Regions from separate parts of the Paenibacillus sp. J31R30 genome, predicted to be linked through region 1. Evidence: riboswitches for the same ligand, from Rfam matches in the RefSeq annotation. Region 1 holds a riboswitch; each other region holds the start of a gene.
The links. A riboswitch is a leader RNA that binds a small molecule or an ion and turns the genes downstream of it on or off. The one in region 1 is predicted to bind cyclic di-AMP.
Positions count from the first base shown of each region.

Region 2: linked by a shared signal. The riboswitch ahead of AC58QO_RS18210 (APC family permease) and the one ahead of AC58QO_RS21910 (ABC transporter ATP-binding protein) in region 1 are both predicted to bind cyclic di-AMP.
Region 3: linked by a shared signal. The riboswitch ahead of AC58QO_RS23180 (stalk domain-containing protein) and the one ahead of AC58QO_RS21910 (ABC transporter ATP-binding protein) in region 1 are both predicted to bind cyclic di-AMP.
Region 4: linked by a shared signal. The riboswitch ahead of AC58QO_RS32040 (resuscitation-promoting factor) and the one ahead of AC58QO_RS21910 (ABC transporter ATP-binding protein) in region 1 are both predicted to bind cyclic di-AMP.

Region 1 is NZ_JCAUAV010000007.1:14,536-22,433, forward strand. It holds gene AC58QO_RS21895 (phytanoyl-CoA dioxygenase family protein) at 76-873, shown strand; gene AC58QO_RS21900 (beta-galactosidase) at 1,278-3,338, opposite strand; gene AC58QO_RS21905 (AraC family transcriptional regulator) at 3,481-4,311, shown strand; cyclic di-AMP (ydaO/yuaA leader) riboswitch at 4,465-4,629, shown strand; gene AC58QO_RS21910 (ABC transporter ATP-binding protein) at 4,733-5,617, shown strand; gene AC58QO_RS21915 (ABC transporter permease subunit) at 5,624-6,421, shown strand; gene AC58QO_RS21920 (ABC transporter permease subunit) at 6,449-7,243, shown strand; gene AC58QO_RS21925 (SRPBCC family protein) at 7,407-7,841, opposite strand; gene AC58QO_RS21930 (MerR family transcriptional regulator) at 7,847-7,898, opposite strand, start outside.
Region 2 is NZ_JCAUAV010000004.1:287,725-295,622, forward strand. It holds gene AC58QO_RS18190 (polysaccharide deacetylase family protein) at 1-736, opposite strand, end outside; gene AC58QO_RS18195 (discoidin domain-containing protein) at 1,071-2,477, shown strand; gene AC58QO_RS18200 (polysaccharide deacetylase family protein) at 2,583-3,533, opposite strand; gene AC58QO_RS18205 (YqkE family protein) at 3,614-3,874, opposite strand; gene AC58QO_RS18210 (APC family permease) at 3,920-5,755, opposite strand; cyclic di-AMP (ydaO/yuaA leader) riboswitch at 5,857-6,009, opposite strand; gene AC58QO_RS18215 (GNAT family N-acetyltransferase) at 6,219-6,680, opposite strand; gene AC58QO_RS18220 (MFS transporter) at 6,838-7,898, shown strand, end outside.
Region 3 is NZ_JCAUAV010000008.1:18,949-26,846, forward strand. It holds gene AC58QO_RS23160 (ethanolamine ammonia-lyase reactivating factor EutA) at 1-740, shown strand, start outside; gene AC58QO_RS23165 (ethanolamine ammonia-lyase subunit EutB) at 737-2,110, shown strand; gene eutC (ethanolamine ammonia-lyase subunit EutC) at 2,115-2,807, shown strand; gene AC58QO_RS23175 (YjcZ family sporulation protein) at 2,888-2,992, opposite strand; gene AC58QO_RS23180 (stalk domain-containing protein) at 3,150-3,941, opposite strand; cyclic di-AMP (ydaO/yuaA leader) riboswitch at 3,946-4,097, opposite strand; gene AC58QO_RS23185 (PspA/IM30 family protein) at 4,251-4,916, shown strand; gene liaF (cell wall-active antibiotics response protein LiaF) at 5,051-5,713, shown strand; gene AC58QO_RS23195 (sensor histidine kinase) at 5,738-6,805, shown strand; gene AC58QO_RS23200 (response regulator) at 6,832-7,479, shown strand; gene lepB (signal peptidase I) at 7,498-7,898, shown strand, end outside.
Region 4 is NZ_JCAUAV010000021.1:10,954-18,851, reverse strand. It holds partial or broken gene AC58QO_RS32065 (small, acid-soluble spore protein, alpha/beta type) at 89-259, opposite strand; gene veg (biofilm formation stimulator Veg) at 444-719, opposite strand; gene yabG (sporulation peptidase YabG) at 1,138-2,022, opposite strand; gene rsmA (16S rRNA (adenine(1518)-N(6)/adenine(1519)-N(6))-dimethyltransferase RsmA) at 2,078-2,986, opposite strand; gene rnmV (ribonuclease M5) at 3,036-3,569, opposite strand; gene AC58QO_RS32040 (resuscitation-promoting factor) at 3,687-4,826, opposite strand; cyclic di-AMP (ydaO/yuaA leader) riboswitch at 5,111-5,304, opposite strand; gene AC58QO_RS32035 (ABC transporter ATP-binding protein) at 5,588-6,331, shown strand; gene AC58QO_RS32030 (ABC transporter permease) at 6,328-7,578, shown strand; gene AC58QO_RS32025 (TatD family hydrolase) at 7,561-7,898, opposite strand, start outside.

The DNA.
Region 1 (7,898 bases):
CCGAAGTCTCTTCATTCTTTCCCTCTTCATCCCCTTGTAGAATGAGACTATACCACCACCAAGGAGGAAATAACAATGCGTGTACACACACCAATTACAGCTGAACATATTTCATTTTATCGGGAGAATGGCTTCGTTAAAGTGGAGAACATGCTGACAACCGAAGAGCTGGAACAGCTTCGTGAATATCTGGAGGAGGCCATGCAGGCGGACAGCGATCGTTCGGTTAAAACGGACAAACAGGGCGGTTTATACTACCGAGTATTGAACCAGAAAGTAAATACGTGGAGAGATCACGCCGGCATGGGGAAATTCAGCTTTCATGAAAGATTTGCTGAATCTGCTTTGGCATTGACGGGAGCTAATGAAATTCGATTTTTCCATGATCATGGACTGTGGAAAATGCCGGGCGATTCCAAGCCGACGCCCTGGCACCAAGATACGCCTTACTGGCCGATCAATGAAGCCGAGAAGGGGATGATGTCCATCTGGATCGCTTTGGACGACGTAAACGAGCAAAACGGCTGCATGGCTTTTGTACCAAAGTCGCATAAAGTTGGGAAATTAACCACTATTGATTTAGCAAGTCCTCAAGATATATTCGAGTACGTGGAAGGCGGGCAATTGGATGATCAGAAACCCGTTGTCGTACCGTTGAAAGCGGGCAGTTGCACTTTTCACAATGGCTTAACTTTCCACTATGCCCATAAGAACGAGACGGACAGACCAAGACGAGCTTTAGCCATTATCTATATGCCTGACGGTATCACATTTAGCGGCAAATCCCATACCGTTACGAACGGGTTAAATCTGGAGAAAGACCAGCCTGTCAAAGGTCCCCTGTTCCCGTTATTGGTCAAACGCGATACCTAATACCGAAAAGCCAGGAGGATTTGAAGCTCCATATTGAGCTTCCTGCGAATATGACAGCTCTGGTTTATCTCCCTAATTTACAAGGTTCGCGAGTAAAGGAGTCAGGTATTTTGATACATGATGTCGGTGGTGTAGCCATTGTTGGGGAAAAAAAATGCTAAAATACACTTATTTTCGGCGAAACGGCCAAATATAGAGGAATAAGTGCAAAAGTGCAACCTTTTGGAACGAAAAGGTGCCCAGATGAGGAGTGCGGGCAGAAATAGTTGCACTTTCGCACGCATTTCAGATCGAGAGATCAATGCGATAGAGAAGGTTGCACATTTGCACTTTTGACGTCAAAAGAGGGTCCCTCTGCCGCATATTCGGCTTGTGAGGCACCCTTTTTTTATTCATAGTTGCAATTATAACGCGAAAACCTTCACACCATAAGGAGCAATCTCCAGCTCCCCGACACCAACCTGTTCACCCTCCAACAAGTCTTCCATCTCTTTCAGCAGATTGGCTTTGACTGTTTTGTCGGTGTAGTTCAAGATAAAGGCAAACCGACGATCCTGTTTCACGCGGATAGCAACCTCCACCTCAGGCGGCAGCTTCGCCCAACCTGCCGTAGCGGGCTGCAGCCCAAGGCGGCGGATCAAGGCATCCGCTACTTCGCGGCTGAACGCAGCCCCGAAATAATAGGCTTCACCGCTGCCATAAGGGTTGCGGGTAAGCGCCGGTTTGCCTGCATAATAGTCGCCGTCAAACACGGCTAGTGTCTGTACACTGCCGCTCTCCGGCAGCAGAATGTCGTTGAACAGACGCGCAGGCGTACTGGCTTCATTTCCGCCATCGATCCAGCGCATGTTAGGTGTCGCTGCTTCCTTCACGATGAGCGTAAAGTCTTCGACCGTCACGCCACACAGCTCCGCGACGACACCAGGGAATGGTGTCATACGGCAATGGCCGCGTTGATCCTTATAACCGGAGCGGGCTCCGAAAATAAGCTTGCCTCCTGCGGATACATATTGCTTAAGCAGCTCAGCCGTTTCCTCCGACATAATGGCTGGATGCGGGTAGATGAGTACTTTATAACGAGTAAGGTCATCTAGGATAGTCTTGTTCTGTACATATAAATAATCGTAAGGAATATGGCTGAACTGCAGCGCTTTCCCCCAGCTGTATTCACTCTCGCTTGTTAGAGGACCATGATAGAGGTCAAGTTCCCCATCCCACTCATTGTCATAATCATGCAGAATGGCCACTTCCGCTGTGAAACGAGATCCAGCAATGACCTCTCCGATTTTCCCCAATTCCTGGCCAATTGTTGCGGCTTCGGCAACCCTTCGGTTAGGACGATTATGGTAATCATTGATCCCATGCCAATAAATTTCAGTGCCAAAAGTTGCCGTTCGCCATCTGAAGAACAGAACCATATCCGCCCCGTGAGCAACCGACTGATAAGTCCACAATCGCATTTGGCCCGGTTTAGGTGCAGGTTGTCCCATCCGGTTCACCCAACCGCCAGGGCCTGATTGCTGTTCCATGATGCAGAAAGTAGGGGAGATCGAACGTACCTTGGTGAGTTGATTGGAATTGCTGCGGTCCATGAGCGGATTCTCGCGATCGGCATCGCTCCAAATGGTTGAGAAGTTCGGATACGAGTCGAAAGAAAAGAAATCCAGCAGTTCATCCGTCATGGCATGGCTATCTAAATGACCAAACATGCCGTTGGTTGTGATCCACTGATTTGGCGCTAGCTGACGCAGGATGTCTGCCTGCAAACGAGCGAAGGATATCGTGTTATCCGAGATAAATCGCTTTTCGTCCAGTGCTTGATGAGGGTTAGCGGATTTACTAGGCGCAGGGCGAGTTAAGTGCACCTGCTCCCAGTCCGAATAGCTCTGATTCCAGAAGACGGCTCCCCATGCCTGATTCAAAGCGTCCAAGGTACCGTACTTCTCCTGTACCCATTTCCGAAACGCGGCATGATCTGCCTCCGCATAGAAGACATTTACCTCGCAGTTAAGCTCGTTGTCAATTTGCCAGCCTACGACGCCAGGGTAGTTCGCATAATGAGTTGCCATAGCTTCGGTAATTTTCGCACAATATTCGCGATAAACAGGGCTGCTGTAATTATAGTGACGTCTCACCCCGTGCTGAAACTGCACGCCTTCATAGGTAGCATTCAGAATTTCTGGGTATTTATAGCTCATCCAAGCGGGTGGGGTTGCCGTCGGAGTGCCGAGAATGACCTTCAGTCCATGTTCGTGAGCCAGGTCAATTGCGCGGTCGAACAAATCAAAGGCATAAACCCCTTCTTTAGGTTCAAAAATATTCCATGCAAACTCACCCATTCGCACGATGGTAAAGCCAATTTCCCGCATTCTCCTATAATCATCTGCCCATAGTTGCTCCGCCCAATGCTCAGGATAGTAGCACACGCCTAGATCAAATTTGTCTCCCGGAATGGTCTTTTCCATAAGTAACAACATCCTCGTTTCTATTGACATAGTAATTTATTGTTATTTAAAATCCTTTATGTACTCATTATATTTCTTTATAATATTATGTATATATTAACATTTTGCACCATGTATCAGATTCTTGCGTTTTGGAGGACATATGAAAATCCACTATGTATTACCGGAGCCTATGTACAAACACTACACGGTGTATCCGGATATGATTGGTCAATATGCGGAATTCCCCGAACATCAGGAGCGGCGGTTTAAGGGGCAGCTGCAACAAGCCAATTTGCATATCGTGCTAAGCGGTAAAGGCTATATTAAAGTGAACGGGAAGGAATTCTGTCTGGAAGCAGGACAGGGCTTCTATTACGGGGCGGGTCTCGAGCAGGAGTATCGAGCAGATCCGAATGATCCTTGGCAAGTATTCTGGGTACACCTTGCAGGTGAGGGACTCGACAGGCTGTTGAACGATCAAGGCACTTCAGCTGTGTGGTTGTTTACGTATGGTGATTTACCCAAGCTCCAACAACTGACCGAGGGCTTACTGGAGCTAGCATCCCCTATTGATCGGAACGAGGTGCAATTGGCTGTAAAGCTCTATGAACTGCTTGCTGAGCTTGCCTTACGTGCGGAGACACATGGAACAGCAACCATACTGGATAAGCGAGCACGGATGAGAGAAGTTGCGGAGTATATTCGTACGCACTGCACGAAGCCGCTAGCGCTTCTGCTAATGGCCGAGCAGGCAGGCTTCAGTACCTATTATTTTAGTCGGATGTTTCACGAGGTGATGGGGCGGACTCCGATGGAGTGGCTATTTGAATGTCGTCTTGTTGTAGCCAAGCAACTGCTCATGTCTACCGAATGGACCATTAAGCAAGTGGCCGAGCATATCGGCTTTTCCCAGAGCAGCTACTTTATTGCGCGCTTCCGTGAGCATATCGGATTGACTCCACAGGAGTATCGGCGGTTGTATAACACGTAATAAGTAGCAAAGTATGGGATAATCAACGTCACCATTTGATGAATGCGCTTTCATTGACTGCCAAAGTCAAATAAGCAAGAATTAAAGGCGAATCTACGTTTTACATTCGATAGAGAACGGCGTAAGATTCATTACGACAAGTTGATTTATTGTAAAATTAAACCACTTAATTCCCATTAGGGAAACGGGGGAACCAATCGAAGCCGTATAAGCAACAGATGGCTTCATGGGGTGAATCCTGATGCTCGCAAGCATTAGGTAGGACGCTCTCAAGTCCGAATCCGACAGCTAACCTCGTAGTGCATTGAGAGAGAACCGCACACTCGCCTTCTTATGTAAAGAAGCCCGAGCGTAGAGATTCTCTATGCTTAGGGCTTCTTTTTGCTTGCTTTTAACCTTATAAATTTGAGGAGGCCTTTCCATGCATGCCATTGAAATCAATAATTTGACCAAAACCTATGGGAATGCAAGAGGCATAACCGATGTTAGTTTTACGATCGAAGAAGGGGAGATTTTTGGGTTTATTGGACCGAATGGGGCTGGGAAATCAACCACGATTCGAACGCTGCTGTCTCTAATTTTTCCAACAAGCGGCAGTGCTAAGATTTTCGGGAAAGACTGCATCCAGTTTGCGCCAGAAATTAAGAAGGAAATCGGCTATTTACCGTCCGAAGTTTTTTATTATGACAACATGAAAGTGATCGACCTACTCAAGTATTCGGCCAGCTTTTACAAGAAAGATTGCACCAAAAGAATCAAAGAGCTTGCTGAGATCATGGATCTAGACGTTACGAAGAAGATTGATGATCTGTCTTTGGGAAACAAGAAGAAAGTGGGCATCGTTCAAGGGCTTCTCCACGATCCTAAGCTCATTATCCTGGATGAACCGACAAGTGGACTGGATCCGCTCATGCAGCAGAAGTTTTTCGAATTGCTCGAACAACAGAATAAAAGGGGAGCTACGATTCTTTTTTCCTCTCACATCTTGAGTGAAGTGCAAAGACTATGTGATCGAGTCGCGATTATTAAGGAAGGCAGGATTGTGACGGTTGAGAAGATCAGCACGTTAAAAGAAAACAATTTTAAGCGTTTTAAAATTGATACTGCGCAAACACTCGACCCTAATTTTTTCAAAATGACCGGGGTCAACAACATTGATGTCCAAGGACAGACAACCAGCTTCTTATTTAAAGGCAACATTAATCAAGTGATGCGAAAAATTGCTGAGATTGAAATTGATAATTTGTGGATCGAAGAGCCTGATCTAGAGGAGATCTTTATGCACTACTATGAGAAGGAGGCGTAAAGAGGGATGAATATATTTCTTCATGAATTGAGAGCTTATCGGAAATCCACGATCACGTGGACGTGCTCCTTAATTGCTGTCATCGTCTTATTCTTATCCCTTTTTCCTTCCGTCTCTAAGGATTTTGCTGAATTTTCTTCCGTTCTAGAGGGGTATCCCGAAGGGGTCAGGAAAGCGCTGGGTATTGAAATCGAGACCTTTGGTACCTTACTTGGATTCTATATGTATATCTTTATGTACATTACGCTTTGCGGAGCCATTCAAGCCATGGTTCTGGGAACGTCGATACTCTCCAAGGAAGTTCGTGAGAAAACAGCAGACTTTCTTCTTACGAAACCCGTAACACGTACGAAAATATTGACTTCCAAGCTATTAGCGGCAGTCGCTTCATTAGTGATCACGAGTGTGATCTATATAATTGCAGCCTATCTGATGGCGCTTCAAGTAAAAACGGTTGATTTCGACGTGAACGTATTTCTATTGATTTCATTCACATTACTGTTTATCCAGCTGATGTTTCTGGCGATAGGATTCATCGTTTCAGTCGTGTTTTCTAAAATAAAAGCCGTCTTATCCGTCAGTCTTGGTACGGTGTTTGCCTTTTTCGTGATCGGGATGATCGTTGCTGTAGATGGGGAGGGAGCCAAACGTTATTTCTCGCCATTTAAATACTTCAACGGGAAATACATGCTTGCGCATGCCAGCTATGAAGCATCTTATGTCATTGCAGCCATCGCGATTATCGGCGTTTCGATTGCGGCCAGCTACTTCATCTACACGAAAAAGGATGTTCATGCCGTATAACATGAGGGTGAAAGGAGGGGACAGCATTTGAATATTTTCTGGCGAGAAATGAAGACATTTCGAAAATCGATGATTTTTTGGAGCCTAGGACTCATTTTTCTAGTAGTAAGTGGCATGAACAAGTATCAAGCAACGGCAGCGAACGGTCAGATTAATGATCTGATGGCAGAAATGCCGAAGTCCCTCCAGGTTATTATGGGAGCAGGCGCGTTGGATTTATCGAAGGCTAGCGGCTATTTCGGTATCCTGGTGCTCTATTTCCTTTTGATGGCAACGATACATGCGACTATGCTTGGTGCTAATATCATCGCGAAAGAGGAGCGGGACAAGACGGCGGAGTTTTTATTCGTGAAGCCTTTATCCAGACATGGAATCATCACGTATAAACTGTTAAGCGCTTTAGTGAACATTCTTATTTTTAATCTCGTGTCATGGATTTCGAGTCTGTTGATTGTAGGGGCTTACAGCAAAGGGGAGGCCGTAAATGGGGATATCACCATCGTCATGGTGGGTATGTTTATTCTACAGCTGATCTACCTGGTCATTGGAACTTCCATTGCAGCCGTTTATAAAAATGCCAAAAAGGCAGCCTCTTTGTCAACAGGCATCATGCTCTTCACGTTCATATTATCGATTGCCATTGACTTCAACGATAAGCTGACATTCTTGAAATATGTAACTCCATTTAAATATTATGAAGCGAAAAATGTCATGTATGGCGGTGGATTCGATGCCGTGTATGTCCTGATTTCTACAATCGTAATTGTAGGACTTACGATTGTCACGTACGTCTCCTTTAAAAGAAGAGATTTGCACGTATAGTGAGATTCTGCCTAGGACTTCTATTTAACGTGCTTATTTGTAGTAAAAAAACCACTCCCGATAAAATGGAGTGGTTTTTTTTAGGACTACTATTCTACTCCAAGCCGATCTACGTTTAATTCGTTGGCTTCTGGAGCTGTTTTTTGTGTTCTCTCGCTAGAAGTCACTCCCACAATTTGCCCAGGTTATCCAGCATCACTCTGGTGCCGTGTTCGCGCTGAGCCGGTGAATCGTGGCCGTCTAGGAAGACGCCTTGTTCAGTGAAAATCAACTTCGTACCAGCGCCCTCTGACTTGAACTCGACGGTTGTCACGGAAATCGACATCCGCTTATCGTCCATATCCAACGTGTAGGCATATACAATACGCTCGTTCGGTACAATGTCATGGTACCGGGCATCGAAGGTGAATATCGGTCCGTCGGGAGGACCTCCTTGACTTCTTTCCGCACCGCCGACACGGAAGTCGAATTCATCCGGTTTCGAAAACCATTGCTCTTTCAGCTTGGGATCCGCCCAAGTGGCAAAAACTCGTTCCGGTGAGGCTTTATACACCCGTTCGATGACGAAGGTGTTGTGTACAGCTAATCGTTCGTTCATGCATGTCAGCTCCCTTGATTTGGATCGTCAGAATGTCCGTCTAGGAGCTCGCCAAGC
Region 2 (7,898 bases), on a different contig from region 1:
TGCCTGGACCCGCCTTGACTTTGTCATGATGATCATACGTATGAGAGTAGAAACTCATCCCGTTCTGTTTCATTTCTCTCATCTGATCCCATTTTAGACGCGGTGCCTTTGGATGATCTATGGAATCAACAACGATAAATTTGGTAGCATGAAAACCTAAGCTAAGTAATTCAGGATACGCTTGGGTATAGAAGGATTCATATCCATCATCAAACGTGATTAAAACCGCATTTTGAGGAACCTGAGCCTCATTCTTCATAAAATGAAGAAAATGTTCCATGCTGATTACATTGTAATCTTCTTTCTTTAGTCTCTGCATGTGGCTTTTAAATCTTTTTGGGGAAATTGTAATGCCATTTTCCTTCTCATCAATGTGATGATAGGTCAGTACAATGACTTTGTTGGTATAATGGACCTTTTGTTTGCTATAATCTGTTTGCATAAAAGATAGCGCATTTACTTGACGCTGTTGGGGTTGTAGCGTTTCTAGTTCTAATTGTTGTGCCACTTGTTTTACTTCTTGTTTCACTTCTTGTTTTACTACATCTTGTTCTACTAACTGCTCATAAGAAGGCACAAGTTGTTCTTCACTTATTACTTGTTCTGGGCTTATTGTCTGCTCAAAAGACTTCGGCAATACCGTAGGCAATAATACATAGAGACAAAATAAAACGCTAGAAAATAAAAGTACAGTAAACGCCAAATTCGTTGGATTTTCCAATTTCAGTCTATTCATGCTGACAACAACCCCATAGATGAGAATATAACAAATTAGGAAGATAGTATCATGGAAACGCTTTCTTGTAAACTATTTATTACACACGCATTACCCTTTAAAAGTTAATCTGTTCTGGTTTTTGTTGTTTTCCAAAAATTACACAAATCCATATAAAGCTAGCCACTACCTATTATTCGAAACACGATCTACGATTAGGATGTACTCAGGACATCCTAATTTGAGGAAGTAGGAGGTTGAAGAGAAAAGAACAACGTACTCGGGTTAAATCTATTAACCAGTAGTTATTTTACGTACAGAAATGAAAGCGTTATCACAGTTTAGGAGGTATTTTATGCCAAAGCCCATGTATCTTCCAACTAGATCTGCACATTTACTTTTAGTAGTTTTGACAATGGTTCTTACACTGATCGTTCCTGGGCGAAGCTACGCGGCTACTACGAATTGTAGTACAGCTTCCTGCTTAACAACTGCTCTATCCAACGCTGCGGCTGGAGATATCATTATTCTCGCATCTGGCACCTACACAGGCAATTTCGTTGCTGCTGCTAACGGAACCTCATCTAGCCCCATAGTCATTAAGAGTGCAAGCGCTTCATCCAAAGCTATCTTAAATGGTGGAGGTACCTCAAGCGGTTATGCTCTGTACATTACGGGCGATTACGTTCAAATCAAAGATCTGAAAATTACAAATGCGAAAAAAGGAATTATGCAAGATAATGCTAACAATGGCTTGATTGATGGCGTTGAAGTTTACAATATCGGAGAAGAGGGCGTCCATTACCGTGACGGAAGCTCGAATAATACCATCCAAAATTCCACTATCTATAATACGGGTACGCTTACTCCTGATTACGGTGAGGGTGTGTATGTCGGCTCTGATGTAGGTAAATGGGGAACTTATAATGCAGCAACTGACAATAACAAAATAAGCAATGTAACGATCGGGCCAAACGTTAGAGCAGAATCTGTGGATATTAAAGAAGGTTCTACGGGCACGATTGTTGAAAACAGCACATTTAACGGTACAGGGATCAGCGGCGCAAATTTCTCTGACAGCTTTATGGATGTTAAAGGTAATAACTCTATCATTCGTAATAACACCGTGAATCGGAATGGAAATTCGGTCATTGTGGATGCTTTTCAAGTTCATGAACGTTCAACAGGATGGGGCTTTAACAATGATTTCTACAATAATATTGTGAACATGGATAATAGCACACCTTATGTTGTCAATGTGGATGGCGGCTCTGCTAAAGCGTGTGGAAATACTCGCAGTCCTTCCGGGAATATGTATCTGGGCAGCGTTACCACCTACACAAGCTGTTCGGGAGGCGGTGGCACAAGCCCTGCCATTCTCACCGTATCTGCAGTAACGGATAGTGGTAATGACGGGAATGTCCCGCTGAATACAATTGACAATAGCTTGAGTACTCGTTGGTCCTCACAAGGTGATGGGCAATGGATTCGATACGATTTGGGCTCCAGTAAAACGATAGCTTACTTGTCTATTGCTTTTCATCAGGGGGATGTACGTACCACGACTTTCGATTTACAAGTATCCGCGGATGGCACGACGTGGTCTACGGTAGTAAGCAATAAAGTGAGTTCACAGACACTTTCGCAGGTACAATACGACTTCACAGACACGGTTGGTCGCTATGTAAGAATCGTTGGCCATGGCAACTCATCCGGAAATGGATGGAATAGTATCACAGAGGTAGATATCTACGGAATGTAGTCAAGCTTGTCTCATATTCCGCAAATCTGTCATTACTTCAACGAGGCTGCCATTCAAGCAGCCTCATTGTGATGGAACTCTATTGTTTTCTGTATCTTCCTCCTACTATCCGTTAAGTTCCATAGAGGCAAGCTGTACGAAGCTATAGCCTAATTTACGCAGCTCTGGTATCGCTTTGATGACGCCCTCAGCCGTATCCTTCTCTGGATGATTCATATGCGCAAGGACGATGGAACCGCTCAGAGCCTTTGTGAAGGCGTTGTACACTTGCTCCGTATTATAGGTCGCTCCCGCATCTCCAAGCACCGAATATCCCGCTAGTTCAAAGCCAAGATCATGGGCAACAGACGTCGCAACCTCATCGTAAAATGCCGTGCCTGAACGAAAAAATAAAGGTCTTTTTCCCGTCAGCTTCTCAATCTGATCCGCACTGTCATTCATTTCGTGTATGACCTCTTTGACGTTCTTCGTTCCCGCAATCCCATACGCCAGCTTGCCGTTCACGGATAAGGGGCGGTGCTCCGTGCCATGATTTTCGATCTCGAACAGAGGGTTCGTGGCCAGTTCAATAAAGGTGGTCGGATTCGCAGCAATCCATCTTGCATTGATGAAGAGCGTTGCTGGAATCTGCTCCTGAATCAGATACTGGATCAGCTTCTCATCGTAGCCGCTGCCGTCCTTCCCGCCGCAAGCATCAAAGGTGAGAGCAATCACTTTGTCCTTCGTAAGCAACCGAGTTTTCACACCGGGAACACGCTCTCCCCATTTCGTTGGTAAGACGGAGGCGTAACGTGCGATCAATGTTTGTTCCATCGACGCGAAAGCTGGAACAGCCTCAACCTCTGCATTTTTCGGATCATTTGATGGTTCTTTTGCTGGTACATTTGTTAGACTGCTTGATGATGGATGGGATGATGTCGTCGCTGCAGGTGACGCTGTCGGGCTGCTCACAGGTGTCGTCATCGCTACGCTCGTGGGTGAGGACCTTGATGGCTCAGCAGTAGTTAGCTGTGTCGGGGGTGTGGTTCCTGCAGTCGCAACTGATGTCTCCACCACCTTAGCCCCCTCCTCCCCTACACACCCTGCAAGCGCTGTCATCGCACATATAAAGAAAAGGAGGCACATCGTGCGCCCCCTCATTTGTGCTTCCGCCAATCTAATTTGCTTTTCTCCAGCTGATAAGCAAAATCATTTTCAAGACGCTTCTCTTCCGCCTTGCGAGCCGCTTCTACCCTGGCTCTCTCTGCGTCCTTCTTCGCTTGCTCTTCCGCTTTCATCGCGTCAGCCTGGGCTTTGAGTCCTTCCAAAATTTCCGGACGCAGCAGATCCTTCAGGGTTGCTGGTTTATCTTGCACGCTAGCCGCAGCTGGCGTCATTTTAGCTTTCTTTTTCACCATAATAAGGTCACCTCGTCTACATGTTCTCCCTATTATTGTACACGTCTATTGGTGTAAATGATACGGGACTGTCGCAACAACGATATCCTTATCGGCTTGAAGCTTCGAGCGAATACGCGCCGCAGACTGATTATGGAGCAGACGGTGCCACCATTTTTTTGGCATGAATTGCGGGAGAATAACCATGATAGACTGCTTCTCTGACACATGCGTGTCGATACGCTCAATGAATTCAGCCAGCGGCTTCAAGATCGTTCTATACCGCGACTTGAACACTACGAGGCGAACACCTGGATCCCAGATTTGCCATTTCTCCTGCATCGACTCCTCATCTTCATCCGAGAAGGAGACATAGAAAGCAATAACGTTAGGCGAGAGTGACTTCGCATAGTTCAGCGTTTGCTCTACAGCTTTATGAATCCCGGCCACAGGTACGATAATGACGGGTTCTTTGGTACAAACACGGTCTTGTGTGATATCGATGCGCAGCTGGTTGGCTACGTCATCGTAATGGTGGCTGATCTTCGTAATGATCCAGAGTAGAATCGGTGTCACGATAATGACGATCCAAGCGCCTTCGCTAAATTTCGTCACAGAGAATATGATGAGAACCGCGAAAGAAACGATGCCGCCTAAACCGTTGATGATCAATTTGCCGATCCAGCCGGATACGCGCTCCTTCAGCCATTTACGTACCAAACCTGCCTGAGCCAGTGTAAAGGATAAAAATACGCCGATCGCATAAAGCGGAATGAGTGCATCAGTCTTCCCTTTAAAGCCAATCAGAAGCAGACTTGCCAGCACGCCAAGCGTGATGATGCCATAATGATACGAAAGTCGATCTCCACGGAAGGAGAACATGCGCGGGAAGTTTTTGTCTTGGGCCATGATTGACGCCAAGATGGGGAATCCATTAAAGCTCGTATTAGCAGCTAGCACTAGAATAAGCATCGTCGCGATTTGAGTCGCATAGTACATCACGCCGCGTCCAAACGCTTGCTCGGTCACCATCGATAGAACCGAAGTGTGCCCGTTATGATCTGGGGCAATTCCATACCCTAAGGCGATCAACGTTACACCACCGAAGACGATTGCCAACAGGCCGCCCAAGGAGATGAGCGTGCGTTTAGCATTTTTGACAGATGGCGTTCGGAAATGCGGGACAGCATCGGAAATTGCTTCGATGCCTGTTACAGCTGAACAACCCGAGGAGAACGCCTTAAGAAGTACGAATAACGTTAATGAGTTCGTCGCAGCGTTAGGTGTGAAATCAATGGCATGCGTATTAAGTGAGCCGGTCATTAAATCGAAGATACCTTTACCTACTAACAACAGGATACAAAGGATGAAAAAGTACGTCGGAATCGCAAAAACGGTTCCTGATTCGGAAGTGCCTCGCAAATTAATCCAGACCATGATCCAAACCAGAAAGATGGTAAGCGGAACAATATACGGTACTGCAGAAGGAAAGGCCGAAGTAATCGCCTGCACACCTGCCGAGATCGAAACGGCCACGGTCAAGGTATAATCGATCAGCAGTGAGACACCTGTTAGTCGCCCCCACACCATGCCTAAATTTTCTTTGGTAACCATATAAGCGCCGCCACCCATCGGGTAGGCTTCAATCACTTGCCGATAGCTGAGCACAAGCAACAAAATCAATGCGATGATCGAAATCGCAATCGGCAAGGAGAATGCAAATGCAGCAATTCCCACGGTTGCGAGCTCTAACAGAATTTGCTCCGTCCCATACGATACAGAAGATAAGGCATCAGAAGACAGGATGGGGAGAGCTTTCCAGACAGGCATTTTCTCCGACTCAATCTCACTCGACTTTAGCGGCTTACCAAACACAATTTTCTTCAATGAATCACTTGTCATTTCGTGGTCGTTCCTCCAATAAAAGCTAATCTCAATGTACTAGTTGGGTAAAAATGACGCAAAAAAACACAAGGATTGACCTTGTGTTTTAAACACATGTTCTCCTTTCTCACGACCGCTTACGAGGTTAGCTGTCGGGTTCGGGCCGCGAGAAAATCTGCCCTAAAAGGTACTTGGTATCAGCACCATTATTCACCCCATGTTACTCGTGGTTCCCCCGCTTTTCTTAAAAGAAAATTAAGCGAAATATTCAACTGTTCATGTACGTGTTGAATACTACTCTCTTCTGTCAACATAGTAAAGGAGGGAAAAAACGTAAAAAGCTCTCTTCCACCTCTTCCATGCCCCAATAATTCGCTTACAATTACCTGATTCGTTGATTATCTTCCATTCTCGTAGGTACTCGAGGTATTTTGTGAAAAGTGACATGCTAGAACGATCATACCTGGATAAAACGAAGTAATTAGTTGGAAAAACGCCAGTTCATGGTGTAATTCACCCAATCTACGCGTGTTCCACCCCTTCTATCAAAAAATTGTTGTGCCCGATGATTGTCTGGTGCGGTGATCCAAGACATGTAGGCATAGCCGTTTTCCTTGGAATAGTTTTGACACTTCCGGAACAAGTCTTCTTCCGCAGCGGTTCCCCGAAATGGCTCTAGAAGGAACAGGTCGTTCATGATCGTAATAGGACTAGCCTTCATCGTGCTCCATGCAAAATACAGCGTCGCAAAGCCGATGAGCTCATCTTCCTTTTCGACCACAAACTGAATCCCCCCTTGCTCCTGAAGTAAGGTGCTGATCAGACGATGGATATCAGCCAACTCAGGCCGCGGCTTCTTATAAAAGCCGACAATATAGGCAACCATCAGCTCTGTTAATGCCTCCAAATCTTTCATTTCTGCTTTTCTTATCGCATGTCCCACTAGATTACCCCCTTGAATTTCAATGAATAATAATACATTTTAACGAATAAATATTCAGTTATCAACTATTTTTACCATGGCCAATTCGTTGACACATTGTACCCACCATGCTAATCTGTAACAAAATAGATTATAGTTAAGGATCGGATGGTGTACGATGTCAAACAATGCAATCACTTCTAATACTGGAACCACAAACGCTCAATCAGAGCTGCCTAGCCGCTTACGAGAAACGCCTGTCTCCTGGTTACTCTGCTTTACTATTGTACTGGTGATCATGAACACAATGATGTTCAATCTGGCTTTGCCCAAGATTTCCGTACAATTTGAACTCAGCCCCTCAACGGCATCGTGGATCGTCACGGGGTATTCGATCATTTTCGCTATTTCTTCTATTACCTATAGCCGCTTGTCCGACTTTGTACCCATTCGCAGACTTTACGTCATTGCTCTGCTTTCACTAGGCGGTGCATCCATCCTAGGGCTGTTCACGGACAGCTTTGGACTCTTGCTGCTTACAAGGTTGATTCAAGCATCTGGCGCAGGCGCGATTCCATCGCTCGGTATCGTTCTCGTAACCCGCTACATTCCGCTGTCGCGTAGAGGTAGAGCTATGTCGCTTATTTTGTCTGCCGCGTCACTCGGTCTAGGACTTGGCCCCGTCGCTGGCGGTTCCATCGTTCAATACTTGGGATGGCATTTCCTATTCGTCATTACTGGCATTACGCTTCTACTTATCCCTATCTTTCTTGTCTTACTCCCAAAAGAAAAAGCAGAAAGCGGCTCGTTCGATTTCATCGGTGCGCTGCTCCTAGGGATTGGGACGACGGGTTTGCTGCTCTTCCTAACGTCGAAGAGTGTCGTTGCCCTCCTCGTTGGCGTTCTTGCGCTTGCCCTGTTCGCACTGCGCATTCGCCGAGCCTCTCAACCGTTCGTACTGCCTGCCCTATTCGCCGATAAGCCTTATATGGCGCTTGGCGCAATCGGCGTGACTTCCTATATGATCAGCTTCGGCTTCCTGTTCCTCGCGCCTCAGATGCTTGCTCGGGTGTTCGGTTTAGCTCCGCTCACTTCGGGACTTTTGCTCTTCCCAGGTGCTCTGATTGCCATGCTGGTGTCGAACCGTGTCGGCCGCATCATTGACCGTTATGGCAATACGGCGTTGCTGCGCTACGTGCCATGGTTGATGCTGCTTTCTACCGTGCTGCTAGCCTTGAC
Region 3 (7,898 bases), on a different contig from region 1:
TGCTCCTCGCCCTTGGTCCACTCCCCTCACAACTCCCGCAAGCGGATGAATGGATGCTTTCTGGAGGTATCGCAGAACTGGATCTGTTACAATGCCCGTCTAACTTGGAAATGTCAGACATCACGATATACGATGATATCGGTCCCCTGCTTGCACAAGCCATCTATGAGACTTGGACGGAGCTTGGCTTTACGCTAGTGGAAGCCAAGCAAACGCAGCGTGCCACGGTCATTGGAGCGGGCTTGCAGAGCGTGGAGCTCAGTGGTTCAACCATTCATGTGGATGCAGCTACGCTCCCCTTACGCAATGTGCCAATCGTGAAATGCCGGCTGCATCTTGATGCAGCAAAGCTAGCGGCCGATTTGGAGGAAGTATTCCAAAAAGCGATCCAGCTGTACGGTACATCGGATCAGGCACCATTTGGTATAGCGATGACAACGGAGCATCCGTACACCTATAAACAACTGCAGGAACTTGCGGGCCAGCTGATCCCGCTGTTGACCTCCCATTTTAGACATCATCAGATCGTAGTTATGCTATGTGATCAAGATATGGCCAAAGCACTGGGCCAGCTTCTTTCTCTTGGTTGTCAAGGGAATCCCCGCATCGTATGTGTCGATGGCATTTCTCTGAGCTTTGGTGATTACATCGATCTTGGCGAGCTGATTGGGAATCGTACGATTCCTGTAATTGTAAAAACGCTGCTATTTTCTCATGAGGTTACCGAGGTGAGCCAATGAAATTGAAAACGTCGATAAGAGGTCATGTCTATACGTTCGGAAGCTTGAAAGAAGTGTTCGGCAAGTCAAATGAAGCACGTTCCGGTGATGATTTGGCAGGTGTAGGAGCCTCCCATCTGAAGGAAAGAATCGCAGCTAAAACGGTACTTGCGGATCTTCTTCTCTGTGATATTCGAAATCATCCGCTACTGCCAGCAGAAGAAGATGAGGTATCGAGGGTCATCGAGGAGAATGTAGTTGAAACTGTATACGCTTCTATAAGCCAGTGGTCCGTGGCAGAGCTGCGTGAATATATGCTGCGGACGGAAACGACGGGGGATGAGCTGCTCCGTATATCGAAAGGGCTAACGAGCGAGATGATTGCAGCTGTCGCCAAAATCATGACGAATCTGGATCTCATTCAGGCGGCATCGCGTATTGAGGTGAAGACAACGAACAATACAGAGATCGGACATAAGGGGACACTCAACAGCCGAGCGCAGCCGAACCATCCTACCGATTCACTAGAAGGTATGAAAGCTTCGCTTTATGAGGCGCTGAGTTACGGCGTAGGGGATGCGGTTATCGGCATTAACCCGGTAACAGATCACCCGCAGACGACCAAAGCGTTGCTGGAAGCTGCGAAGGAAGTCATGGAGACTTGGCGCATCCCCACGCAGAACTGTGTCTTGGCCCACGTGACGACACAGATGGAGGCGATCAAGCAGGGGGCAAGGGCTGATCTTATTTTTCAGAGCTTGGCCGGCACGGAGAAAGGCAATCGCGCATTTGGCATTCACAAAGAGCTTCTGGATGAAGCGAATGCCTTGATCTACAGCGAGGGCAGTGCGACGGGGCCGAATCGGTGGTATTTTGAAACGGGGCAGGGCTCAGAGCTGTCTTCTGAAGCTCATCATGGCATTGACCAAGTGACGTTGGAAGCAAGATGCTACGGATTAGCGAGGATCTATAAGCCTTTTCTGGTTAACACGGTGGTTGGCTTCATCGGACCAGAGTATTTATATAACAGCAAACAAGTCATACGTGCAGGTTTAGAGGATCATTTTATGGGCAAAATGCATGGTCTCCCTATGGGCGTTGATGTATGCTACACCAATCATATGAATGCCGATCAAAATGATATGGATTCCCTATCCGTCATGCTGGCCAGCGCACATGTGAACTTCCTCATTGGTGTGCCCATGGCGGATGACTGCATGCTTAATTATCAATCGCTGGGCTATCATGATATTGCCACTTTACGAGAGCTTTTCGGGCGCACGCCATCACCTGCCTTTCGAGATTGGATGCAGGACATGGGCTTATGGTCCAACGGTACGCTTAGTTCATTAGCCGGTGATCCTAGGTTGTTTTGGCGAGGAGGTGCTTAGGAGGATGGATGAGATTACGGCAATGAAGGCACTGACGCCAGCACGGATTGGTGTCTCCCGATCAGGCACTCGGCCCTTAACGAGCGAGTTACTAACCTTTGGTTGGGATCATGCAAGCAGTGTAGATGCCGTGCAAAGTGAGGTGAGTCCTACTTTTCTTACAGAAATGGGATGGCTTATCACCGATTCCTGTGCGGATTCAAAGGATATATATTTAAAGCGTCCCCAGCTGGGCAGGGTGTTGAAGGACGAAAGCAAGCAGGAGATCATAGCGAGATGTCAGCATTCCCCGCAGGTGCAAATCGTAGTATCTGATGGATTAAGTGCAAATAGTGTAGAAGCAAACATGCGAGATCTGTATCCTGCGTTGCTGGATTCCTTACGATTGCGTGGTTTAACGGCGGGAACAACGATATATGTAAATCGAGGACGGGTAGGCTGTATGGATGCCATAGGTGATTTGCTGAAACCAGAATGTCTAGTGCTGCTTATCGGCGAAAGGCCAGGTCTTGTAACAGCGGAATCATTAAGCGCCTACATGTGTTACCAACCAAGAACAGGAAGAACGGATTCGGATCGAATGGTCATTTCGAACATCCATCGCGGCGGAACACCTCCCATGGAAGCGGGAGCTTATATTGGAGGTCATCTTGAGCAGATCCTGACACAACGAACAAGTGGTATCGATTTTAAATAAATGAAGCCCGCCTGCTGAAGCTCTAATTAGATGCTTCAACAGGCGGGCCTATTTGTATAAAGCTCATTGGGGTATAAGTCTTAGTAGAAAGTAGCAAGAATGATGACCAACAGTACATAAAGAACAAGAATTAAGCCTGCAGAACTTCCGTATCCTGGCGTGCCACAACTGCCTACAGCTGACATAGTATCCCCTCCGGTTATCAATGATATGGGTTAAACACTATATAGCATATGACCGGGGGATATCCGTTGATTGGACGAATGCCCGCTATCCGTAGGAACATTCACCCACGAAAAAAGCTGCGCTTGAGAGAATTCTCAAGGCAGCTTTCGTCTACTATTAATTGGGGATATGATACACTTTAATTTTCTGAATGCCGAAGCTTTTTAAGGATTTTCTCGAACCTGGAACAAAGATATCCATTCTCTTTCCTTTAATGGCGCCGCCGGTATCGGTGGCATACACGTACATACCGCCTTGAGGAAGCCCACTAAAAGAATAACCTTCAATATAAAGTTTCGTACCTAGTGGAATTACGGATGGATCAACAGCAACTGTGCCGATCGCAAGCGGGTTGCCCATGTAATCAAAGGCCCCGTATCCGCCATTTTCAGAAGGATCTGCTGAATAAGCTGTGGACTCGAAAATGTCATAGTCAGGTGCATGATGTCCGCCATCTTTGTTTAAAATGGCGATATTGCTGCTAGCATCCCACTGTACAGGGACCCCTGCAGCTGTGGAAAGAAATCGTAGCGGCACATAAACGCGCCCATTTTGAAACTGGGAAGCTCCATCTAAGACGACTGGTGCATCATCAATGCTGGCTTCTTTTTCCCCGGATACCAAGGTAATCGTATGTTTGTTGTTATTTAATGTTACCTTAATTTGATTTCCATCTTTTTGCCAGTTCACGGTATAACCAAGCTTCTCGGTTACGAACCGAAGTGGAACTTGGGTCGTGTGGTTGCCATCCAAAAATGGCTGTGCATCTGGGAAATGAATCAGGTCATCATTGACTTGCACTTTCACTTCCATTTCAGCTGCTTGAGCCGAAAATGGGGAAAGAAAGCCTCCTGCCAATACCGACAGTGTAACGGCAAGGCTAGTTAACCCTTTGGTAAACTTATTCAATTGGTAATCCTCCTTCATGAGCCTTCGAGGTTAGTTGACGGGTTCGGGAAGAAGGTTCTCCCTAGTCTGCTCCAAGCCGAAGCAAATATTCACCCCAAGTATTTCGTCCCCCGTACTAGTGCCTAATTTACGCACCAGACTCGGCTTCAAATATTTTATCATTGCAGACAGGCTCAAACAACGACCAAAATATGGTCGAGATCAAAATACTGGACTTAGGTCTAGGTTCAAAAACAGTCGATAGTCGGTTTTAGACTGCCAGAAATTGAGCTACGATAGGAGTATGATGAAGGATGAGGGGCGATTGACATGAACAATAAGAATCGGGAAATTGATCCTACTAATATATTTGATCGAATTGGCAAAATGGCAGAAACCGTCTGGCAGGAGACCATCGGGAAAACGAATCCAGGTGCCTTTGAGGACAGCACCATAATCAAGCTGGAGGAGCGCTATGACGAGGCGCTCCAGGCAACGATTGGGCTGCGCAGCCATATCGCGCGAGCGGAAGAGATGGCGAAGCTGCGCGGCGAGCAAGCCGAGCTGGCGATGCGCGCAGGCGAAGAGGATCTCGCGCGGCTCGCACTGCAAGAGAAGCTGCGCGAGGAAGCCGCTGGCGAGCACTATCGCGCGCAGTACGCGAGCAGCCAGGACTTGTGCCTGGCGCTCGCAGAGGAACTGCGCGAGCAGCGTGCCCGGCACGCAGCCGAGGCTGGGCAGCCGCGCAGCGGGCTGCACAGCAAAGAGGCTCGCGACACATGGCGCGAGCTGGAGGTCACCGGCCGCGAGCTCGGCCGGGAGGCGCTGCAGGGGCTCCGCGTGGCGGGCCGCCTGTCGAAGGAAACGCTGAAGGAAGCCGGAGGCAACCTTCAGCATGAGCTGCGCGCGCTGCGCAGCAAGCTGCAGCACGAGTGGCAGCAAGAGCAGCGCTCGCGAGATCAGCACAATCAGCACGACCCGCGCAGCAAAAAATAGCCATGATCGTGACCTCCATGAATTGCAAAGCCTTGTCCGATAAGGATTTGCATCTTGGAGGTCGTCCATTCTTATGGTATGCTAGGAATCGTATGAACGAAAGACATGGAGCAGCAGCCAGAGGAGGTGCATCGATGGGAGAAGAAACGAAAAATAACCGCAGCCGGAATACAGCGCTTGTGCTGATTGGAGCCGGTGTTTTTTTGCTTCTGGATCATACCGTAGGCTTTTTTCCCATTATGGCCATAATCCTTATATTGCTGGGCATTCATCGTGTTCGTTCACGCAAAGAACGCAAGGGTTATGTGCTGATGGGGATCGGTGCCGTCATTTTATTTGGTGATCATGTTACAATTGCCATTTCGGTTGTGTTGATTTCATTAGGTTTATTTTTCATTCGATCCAAGCAGGTTCATAAGGATGAGACATATACACAAAAGCAAAAGATTGTAGACAGCATACGCCTCGGCCGAGAGCCTTGGATTCTACGGAATACCTCGACATGGTACTTGGTGGGAGAAACGTACATTGATCTCTCGCTGGCGATTCTAGAACAAAAGGAAACAACAGTCATCCTACAGGGCGTTGTAGGAGATATTGATATAAAGATACCCGATGATATTGGCGTTTCCGTTACAGCTTCCGTGATGTTTGGTCAGCTTCATGTAGCCGAGCAACGTGAGGCAGGTGTGATGAATAAAGTGGTATGGCAATCAGAGAATTACCAACATTGCGACCATCGGGTGAAACTCGTGCTCTCTTTCATCGTAGGAGATATCAAGGTTAAAGTATTGTAACGGCTGGAGGGGGTACATCACCAAGTGGACGGCTACAAGAGACGTTTAACGAATATGATATGGCGCAGCATGGGGGAATCGATCCTCTTTAGCTTCGCTGTTTTCGGCGCTATGCTATATTTCTTGAATTCAAGACATTTGATCGAGCCCTTTGCCAGCTGGCAGCAGGGTGTCAAATTCTCGTTCATGGCTTTATCGATTCTAGGTGTGATTGGGGCGGTGTTCGGTTACTGGAACAGCTCGAAGGTGACTCGCAGACTTGAGCCGATGATGGAGACAATGATTTTATTAGAAAAAGGAACATTTGCCCGAGAAGGCTTCCAAAACGGAGACGATGATGAGATCGGGCGTTTAGGTGAACAACTCAGTCGAATTATGAAGCGATGGGAAGAGCAGGTAACCTCTCTCCAACGATTGTCGAATAGTAACGCTGAGCTTACTGAGAAAGCTAAGCTTACTGCAGTCATTGAAGAGCGTCAGCGTTTGGCACGCGAGCTGCATGATGCGGTAAGCCAGCAATTGTTCGCGATCTCGATGACAGCAACAGCCGTAGGACGTACGCTGGATAAGGATTTCGAGAAAGCGAAGCGGCAAATTCATCTGATTGAAGAAATGGCGTCTGTCGCACAATCCGAAATGAGAGCCTTATTGCTGCATTTGAGGCCGATTCATTTGGAAGGCAAACGATTGTCCGAGGGCCTTGTGGAGCTCTTGAAAGAGCTGGCAGCCAAGGTTCCGATGGCGATCACTTGGGATATGGATGAGGAAATCCGCTTGAACAAGGGGATTGAAGATCATTTATTCCGCATCGTGCAAGAAGCGCTTTCGAATGCACTGCGACACTCTAAGGCGAATAAGCTGGAAGTGAAGCTGCTTCATCGTTCGGATGGCATTCGTTTGGTGATCCGCGATGACGGTGTTGGATTTGAGCTGGATGCGAAGAAACTGACTTCCTATGGCATCGTGTCGATGAAGGAACGCGTGAACGAGATCGGCGGCTCTGTCGATATCATCACAGCACCTGATCGAGGGACACGTATCGAGATTCGAGTACCACTATTAGCGGGCGATCCTCAATTGATCGAGAATTAGCACTGTACATAGAGAGGGAGAAGCGAATGGACGACACCTTAATCAAAGTACTACTCGTCGATGATCATGAAATGGTCAGAATCGGACTAGCAGCTGTCCTCGGGACAGAAGATGGCATAGAGGTTGTAGGCGAAGCGAGCAATGGTCACGATGGTATTCGGCTAGCCACAGAATATCGTCCTGATGTGGTCCTGATGGACTTGGTCATGGAAGGCATGGACGGGATTGAAACGACTAGAAAATTACTGCAATTGTACCCAGAATGCAAGGTCATTGTGTTGACGAGCTTCTTAGATGATGAGAAAATGTATCCAGTCATCGAAGCGGGAGCTTTCAGCTATTTGTTAAAAACCTCGCGAGCATCCGAAATCGCGCAAGCGATTAGAGCCGCGGCCAAAGGGCAATCGATTCTGGAGTCGCAGGTTGCATCGAAAATCATGAACCGCTTCCGCCAACCGAAGCCAGCAGCCGAGCCGCATGAAGAGTTAACGGACCGCGAGATGGAAGTGCTTCGCTTGATCGCGAAGGGCAAATCCAATCAAGAGCTGGCCGATGATTTATTCATTGGTGTGAAGACGGTAAAATTCCACGTCACCAACGTTTTGTCCAAGCTTGGCGTAGAAGATCGCACACAAGCGGCGATCTATGCATTCAAGCACGGACTAGCGGAATAACACAAGGGAGCGATTAGCTTGAATGTAGTCAAACAGATTTGGAGCTGGTTTGGTTCCATTGTGATTTCCTTTGTTTTAGTTGTATTTCTAGGTGTGTTTGTGTTCCAATCGACGCGAGTTAGCGGTCATTCGATGGATCCGACGCTGCATGATAGTCAGCGAGTGTATGTATCGAAGCTTTCACATACCTTTCGTTATGAGCCTAATTATGAGGATATTGTTATTATCGACTCTAGGGTTGATATGAAGCGGACTTTTATCAATGATTTATTGGATAGCCCGTTGCTTAGCTTATTCGTCCGCGGTGATGATAAGCATGTATGGATCAAACGGGTGATAGGTAAGCCAGGGGATCAACTTGAGCTTAAGGATAATCAGATGTATCGCAACGGCGAACTTCTGAATGAGTCTTATATCAA
Region 4 (7,898 bases), on a different contig from region 1:
AGCCCTGCCCGCTAAATGCCGGTTGAGCAGCCGTCGGCTGACGGTAGTTATACGGCGCAGCCTGAGCGTTAGCCGGCGTTACTACGTACTGCTTCGCCAGATGCTCCTCGGCAATTTGAATCGCCCGCTTTACCATATTCCCCGCATCCTTCGTGCGAATGCCTGACCAACCTTCACGCTGCACGACATCGTAGAAACCAAGATCTTTGGCCAATTCGTATTTAAAGCTTTCGGACATCACACTTCTTCTTCGACTCATACCGAATCCCCCTTATCATTTTCGCAAAATGAACTCTGCAACCATCATAAGCAGTGATTGATGACGATTTCGATTAGTATGTCCTAACAATGTAAGTCCATTCACCATAGCTTTATAATCAGACACATAAGTACAAAGCAAAAACAGACCACGAGGGTCTGTTCAATATCGAAACGCTATTAAGCTAATGCTGTATGTAAGTGATGCGAACCTGACCATCATCGTTACATACCGTAACTTCGACGGACTCGGTGAGGATATCGGCGTAGCTGTATGACACTCGTTTGAAGGCGTGAGATTCTTGATCTAATTTCACAATAAACACAGAAGGGTAGGTTTCTTCTAAAACACCAGAACGCTCGACAGTCTTACGACGGCCACCATTCGCTCTCAACATGATCTTCTGCCCAACGTGGGGCTCCAAACTGCGTTTGATTTCCAATAGCGCATTTTTTGCCATTGTCAACTACCACCTCTTTCCTTGTCAATTATAACCCATCCAACCATTCATGTCAAATGAGGTCAAATATTATATCAGCACCCTAATCCCGTTGTCAACGGCATTTTTGTTCAATTTCTGATTTCTCCTCCCTTCAGGTTGTCACCAATGTTCGCAAATTATTCACACTTTTCCAGATAAGGAGAAACTTCTTCGTCAGACTCCACGAATGCGCGTATTCTTCTAGAAGGATCCGAAGCAAACATATCTAAATATCGTTGTCTGCGCGCAAAAAAAAGAACACCCCCTCAGCCACCCTCCTCCCTGGAGTTGATGACAAGCAAGTGTTTCTTTCATCCGGTTAATTTCCATAAGCGTCCATCTACACAACATCGCTGATGGACACGTTTCGCCCCTCACCCTGGAACGCCTAGAACAGCTATACAGACTCCTCCGAGTGCTGAATACCAGGAACCCCCATCCGATAGCTGCCACGCGTCTCCACCCCGCCTAGACCTTCTAAGCCTGTTACCGTTAAGTCCATGATGTCCAACATCGAGATTGTCTCTCTTGTCGGGGTATAGGACAGCTTAGCCGCGATACACAGAGGATCTAAGGCGTGAATGAGAATACGAGCGGGTGAACTCGCAAAATTAGCCCCAGCCCGTAACAACGCTTCAAAATGGGACTGACAAGCACCTGCCACAATAATTAAAGCATCCCGATTCCTCTCATATTGTCTGGCCACTCGAACGGCATTTACAAAGTTCTGCGAATTCTTATAGCTCGACAGGTTGCTTGGGCTGACGCTTTGCCGATTTTTCAAAATCCCATCATGACCTGTGATGACGACAATGTCCGGTTTATATTGAGGAAGCAAGCGTTGCAGCGCTTCTGCCATTTGCACCTCAGGAATGAAAAAACCTTCTGCCGGCACACGCAATTCACCGTAGAGCTGCATACTTTTGCGCAGATAGCTTGGATCGCCATCCAGATGAAGCACCCTTCCCGGCACCTCAAAATAGCTATTATTATTGGTTTGAGGCTTTTGTTTGTGGTTAATGGCTTGCTGATTCTTCTCCTGCAGCTGCACTTGAGACACCGCTAGCCGACGCAGCGACTCACGAAACTCAGGCGAACTCGATCGTGGGTGATCCACGGTCTCCTCCTTAAGATTCGTTTTCGTCAGATCTGAGAGCGGCGCATCTGCTAGCAGTCGAAAATCAACACCTCGCAGAGTGGCCTTGAGATGCTCAATTCGTTCAATTTTAAACACGACGTCACCGCCGTAGGAAATACGGGTTACATAATCTCCTTGCCTCATCGCACAAATCCCCTCCTAGGGGTATCCTATGGCGAGACTAGGCATTTGGTGCGGGTTATTTGCAGCCGTGCGCGCGAAGAGCTGTCGACAAGCGTGCGAACTCTTCCATGCTAAGCGTTTCACCGCGGCGCGAAGGCTCGATTTGTATGCTGTGGAGCAAAGCTTCCAGCTCGGGTTTGTTCTCTTTGCTAAAGAACCTCGCCGCGAGGTTATTATAGAGGGTCTTGCGACGCTGAACGAAGGACGCTTGGACGACAGCGAAGAAGAAGTCAACGTCCGCCACTTCGACTGGCGGCGTTTGACGTACACGCAGCCGAATAACGGCGGAATCGACGTTCGGCTGTGGCACGAAGACGGTGCGAGGTACGATCGTGACGAGCTCCGGCTCGCAGTAGAACTGCACGGCGATGCTAAGGCTGCCGTAATCTTTGGTGCCCGGCTTGGCCGCCATGCGGTCGGCCACCTCTTTTTGGATCATCACGACGATATTCTCCAAGGGAAGCTTCTCTTCGAGAAGCTTCATGATGATCGGCGTCGTGATGTAGTATGGCAAGTTGGCGACGACACTGACGCCATCCACGCCTTCGAAATGCTGCTGGAACAACTCCTGCAGGTTGGTCTTCAAGATATCCCCATGAACGACAGTGGCATGGGGGTAAGGCGCCAGCGTCTCGTCCAGAATGGGCAGCAGACGCTGATCGATCTCGACGGCCAGCACGCGGCCAGCGAGCTTGGCCAGCTGCTGTGTGAGCGCGCCGATGCCGGGGCCGATCTCGAGCGCAGCCTTCGTAGGCCCGAGCTCAGCGGCCATGACGATCTTGCTCAATATATTTTGATCAATCAAGAAGTTCTGGCCTAAGCTTTTCTTCAACACAAGACCATTCTTCTTAATAATTTGCTTCGTTTTACTCGGTGTAGCTACATCTTCTGCGGTTACAATCACTTCTTGCTCGGATATCGTCATGGGATATACCTCGTTATCTATAGGTTCTCGTTCTCGTGATTCCATCAATTCAATTCAAATGCTCAAGCGCCGCCTCGAATTCCTCTCGCGAAATCTGAAACATCGCACAGCGCTTATAAAATTGCTTGCCATTGCAATAACCAATGCCTAGCGCGTTGCCTACGGCCAAACGGCGAGCCGCCGCATCTGGATGCACGATGAGGCCGGCAGCGATCAAATCCTCCATCGTCAGCTGCGAGACCGCCGCATTGTACTCTGTCCGCAGGCTCTGAAGCGCCTGGCGGATCGTCTCCGGCGTCGCGTTCTCGACGCCAATATCACCCTTATACGCAGCTTGTTCCTGCGTAATGAAGGCATGCTTACAGCCAGGTACCTTGGCTGCCACGATTTTGCGAATCCGCTCACCAGCGTGATCCGGATCCGTGAATATAATGACACCTCTGCGCTGCTGAGCCAGCGCTATTCGCTTGAGCACGGCTTGTCCGATGGCGGAGCCGCCTGTTTCAATCGTATCCGCCTCCACAGCGCGCCTGATGGCAGCCGTGTCGTCCTTACCTTCCACAACGATCATTTCTTTTATCATCACCGTTTTCCTTCCCCAGTACGCAGAAAAAGAAGAGGGGTCTCCTCTTCTTTCGCGCAGGCATATGCCAAGCTACGTGTATAGCCTAGTGTTCCCGGCCTAATTAACGTTTACACGTTAGTTTTGGGACGGTTTTGTGGGGCCTACCACATACACCGTGTACCCTTGTTTCGTTCCGAATTTATTCGCATAACCGTGATCTTCATAGTACACATCGATCATTTGACCTTTCACGCCGCTGCCAATATCCTCAGCACGACGGAAGCCAATTCCTTCAATGTATACCCACCAACCCAGTGGAATCACCTTCGGGTCAACGGCAATCGTACGTCCTTCAGTTACGGTAGTTCCCGTGTAGGTTTTACCATAACCAGAGGAGCCCTCGGCTTTGCCTGTCGACGCAGCACCCGCTGAGTAGGCTGTAAGTTTTACGTTCTTGAGAATTTGTTTGTAGCCAAAGGTCACACCATTCTTGGATACCTCATCCACACTCGGCGAAGAGGCGGAGAGTACGACCACAGGATTTTTGGTGCCTACGGATACTACTTTCTTAACGCTTTCTGTTTGTACTTCTTCACCCACAACTGCTTCCGCGACTAAAACTCCGTCCTCGAAAGTCTTTTCTTTCTTTTTCACCAGAACGCCTTCTTTACCTTCTTGGACGACTTGCTCTTTCCCTTTAAGTAAAGATGCGTCATTCTTTTTCTCTGTCTCGAATGCGATCGGTTCAGAGACTTCCTCCGTCTCTTTTTTCACACGGACGATCTTGACTTCATCGCCTGTGCTAAGAGCGGCTGTCGGTTCGGGAGAAATACGATCGTTCTCCCCAAGTGCAATATTTAAACGTTGCAATGCACTTTCTACCGTTCTTGCAGTTGTGTAAACAGTGGTGGTCTTTCCATCAGCAGTCAATTGAATTGGTGAGGCATGCTCGATGACAATTTTGTCTCCACCCTTGAGCTTGGTCGTGAGTGCAGCTGAAATTTCATCATGTTCACCAATCGTTATGGCTTGTTCATCCAGTAGGCGTTGCAGGACCCATTGCTTCGTGTGCACAACAGTTTCTTGTCCATTCACAACCACGGATACGCTCTTGGTAGCCGTTCCGTACAACAACACCAAAAACATGAAAGTCATTGCGATTGAGATTATAGCTAGGCTTAAAATCAAACGCAAGTTTTCATGCTTCCATCGCAATGCGAAGGACATGCTGGATGATCGTTTTACATGGGTCTCGCTAATTGAGATACTGCCCACTTCTCCGGTCCTCCTTCAAAGCCTCGCCGCCAGGTTACAGCATGATTAAATTTGACGCGACTAAGGTTTTTAGTTTAACTTAACATGCTCGCCATCATCAGCCTGCTTACCCTGCTGAATCTGGTCGTCCCCCCCTTTTACCTATTCATCATCCTATGAATTCCGGGTTATTTTATGTCTTCCGATCTGTGTAAAACCCTTTATGAGGACAAAAAGCCAGCAAGAAGAGGACTCTTCTCGCTGGCTTAGTTTGCATAGTGAAATACAAATAGCACGCACGACAATCGTTACCTCTCTTACGCTTACGAGGTTAGCTGACGGATTCGGACGTGAGAGTCGCCCTACGTAGACGCAAACTGCTTGTTTGACGTCTATGATTCACCCCTATTACTCTCTGCTTACTTAACCGCATTGGAATGCTTATTAAGCTTGCAGTGGTTCCCCCGTTCCCACATTTGGAACTCAGCGAATGGAAAATTGGCAAATTGGATATTAAGTTATTATGAAAAGTATATTACGCTGTTAATCTCAACCTGTAAAGGGATTAACACCCGTTAAAAAGGGCTAAATCGATTAAATTTCGATTATTTTTCATATATAACCCACTTATATCTACATGTGTCTAACTTTAACGTACGTATACTCGATTTTTTAATGTTTAATGACCAAAACTAGGCTAAAAATGCAAATTTGTTTATAATGATTCTGGAAGTATTTGATCAGTAAATACCAATAATTTGCTATTTAGGGAGGCAATTGAGATGGTTCCCATCTTACAGGTAAACGCTTTATTCGGTGGATATTTACCCAACAAGCCCGTCCTCCACAACCTCACTTTTTCGATCCGCCAAGGTGAAATGATGGGGTTAATCGGACTCAATGGGGCAGGTAAAAGTACGACCATCAAAAATATTCTCGGGCTGCTACAACCGCAAAAAGGGACCATTCGTATCAACGGTCTTACCTTAGCCGAAAATCCAATACCATACCGAGCGACATATGCCTACGTACCCGAAAGTCCGGAGTTATACGAAGAGCTAACAATTCGCGAACACCTTGAGCTAACGGCCATGGCCTACGGCATTTCCAAGGAGGATTACGAAACACGATCCCAGTCTCTTTTAGAGCAGTTTCAAATGAAGGACAAGCTGAACAGCTTCGCCAGTCATTTATCCAAAGGGATGAAACAAAAGGTCATGATTATGAATGCGTTCCTGATCGAGCCTTCCCTGTATATTATCGATGAGCCGTTTCTTGGACTCGACCCTTTGGCAATTCGTTCCTTGCTCGAATTAATGGTTAAAATGAAGCAAAAAGGCGCATCATTCCTCATTTCCTCACACATTTTGTCTACAATTGAAAAATATTGCGATTCCTATGTCGTTCTCCACAAAGGCCATATGGTTGCGCAGGGAGATTTAGTCGAATTACGCGCGCAAACAGAGCTGCCTCAAGCGTCATTAGACGACATCTTCTACAAGCTTGTTCAAGGAGTCATAGCATGAGTCAGTCAAAAAATACTACACCTGCATTTAACACACATGCATTATGGAAGCAGCGTTTCCAACATTATATGAAGGAATCCATGGGGTATTGGCAGTATGCCGCACGAAGTAACTTTATCGGCTTTTTGTTGTTTCTTGTCATCGTTTCTTCCTATTATTATGCAAAAACATTACAGCGCCTTCCGACAGATTACCCGTACCTATGGATCGTGCTGCTCGTGCTCGTTCCACTCGTCACTTCAAGTCCTATTCGAACACTGACCCGCAGTGCCGATCGGATGTTTCTATTGCGGATAGAGCATGAAATGGGAGTCTATTTTCGAAGCAGCTTCCTGTATAGCTTTTCACTTCAGGGTACGTGGTTGTTTCTCGCTTGGGTCACACTACGACCGCTTTATAACCACTGTTTAGGTCCCGATTCGCAGCCTTTTCTGCTCATGCTGGCTCTATTACTTCTATTAAAAGTAGCTAACCTATTAGCCAGTTGGCAGGAAGGAAGATTCGCCGCTGATCGAACAAGATTCGTGTCTGTCAGTTTTCGCTGGGCGGCATCCATTGCACTCATCACGATCCAATTTCACTACAGCAGCTTATGGGCCAGCCTAGCAGCGATTCTACTTGTATTCATGTGGCTGCTTGCATTCCGTTCCACAGCTAAATATGTGATCGGATGGGACTACCTGATTGCCAAAGAGAAACAACAGCAAGCTAGACTCTACGCCTTCTTTAATTGGTTCGTAGATGTACCTCAGTTACCAACGCGAATAGCCCGCCGAGGTTGGATCAGCGGACTTACCCGACTGATTCCCTTTCGACAGGATTCGGCGTTTCTCTACTTATATATGAAGACATTACTGCGCACTGAATTGTTCGCCATTGTTCTTCGACTGACTGTGATTGGTGTATTAGCCATAGCCGTTTCAGATTCCACGACGGCAAGAAGCGTCATTCTCTTCATCGCCCTTGTCATTTCACTGGTTCAGCTTACTTCACTGGAGCGTGCGCATCGCTATACGTTCTGGCTCGATATGTATCCATTGGAGTCTCAAGCTAAAGCAGGCTCCCTAGCCTATATTATCTGGTTAACCCTTACATTCGAGCTTGTCATCCTGACGATTCCGTTTATGATAGGAACGCCTATCCTGCATCTCCTAGTTCCACTGCTCGGCTTAGCTTTCGTTTCTTTCGCGTGCGGCGTAATTCTGCGCCGGAAGTTCAAGAAAAACGCTTTACTTGAGGCCGAGTAACCTAATTGCATTGTTCGTTGTAATTTCAGCCAGCTCTTCCAGCGTCATCCCCCGAATTTCCGCGGCAGTCTCCGCCACTAAGCGAACATAGCTAGTTTCGTTGCGCTTACCGCGGAAAGGATGGGGCGTTAAGTAAGGAGCGTCCGTTTCGATTAAGAGACGATCAAGCGGCACCTGCGCCAGCACCTCTTTTGGCTGCACCGCATTTTTAAACGTAACTGGCCCTCCGAAGGAAATATGGAAATTCATATCCAGACACTGCTTGGCCGTTTCCCAGCTCCCTGAGAAGCAATGCATGATGCCTCCGACCTCTGCCGCCT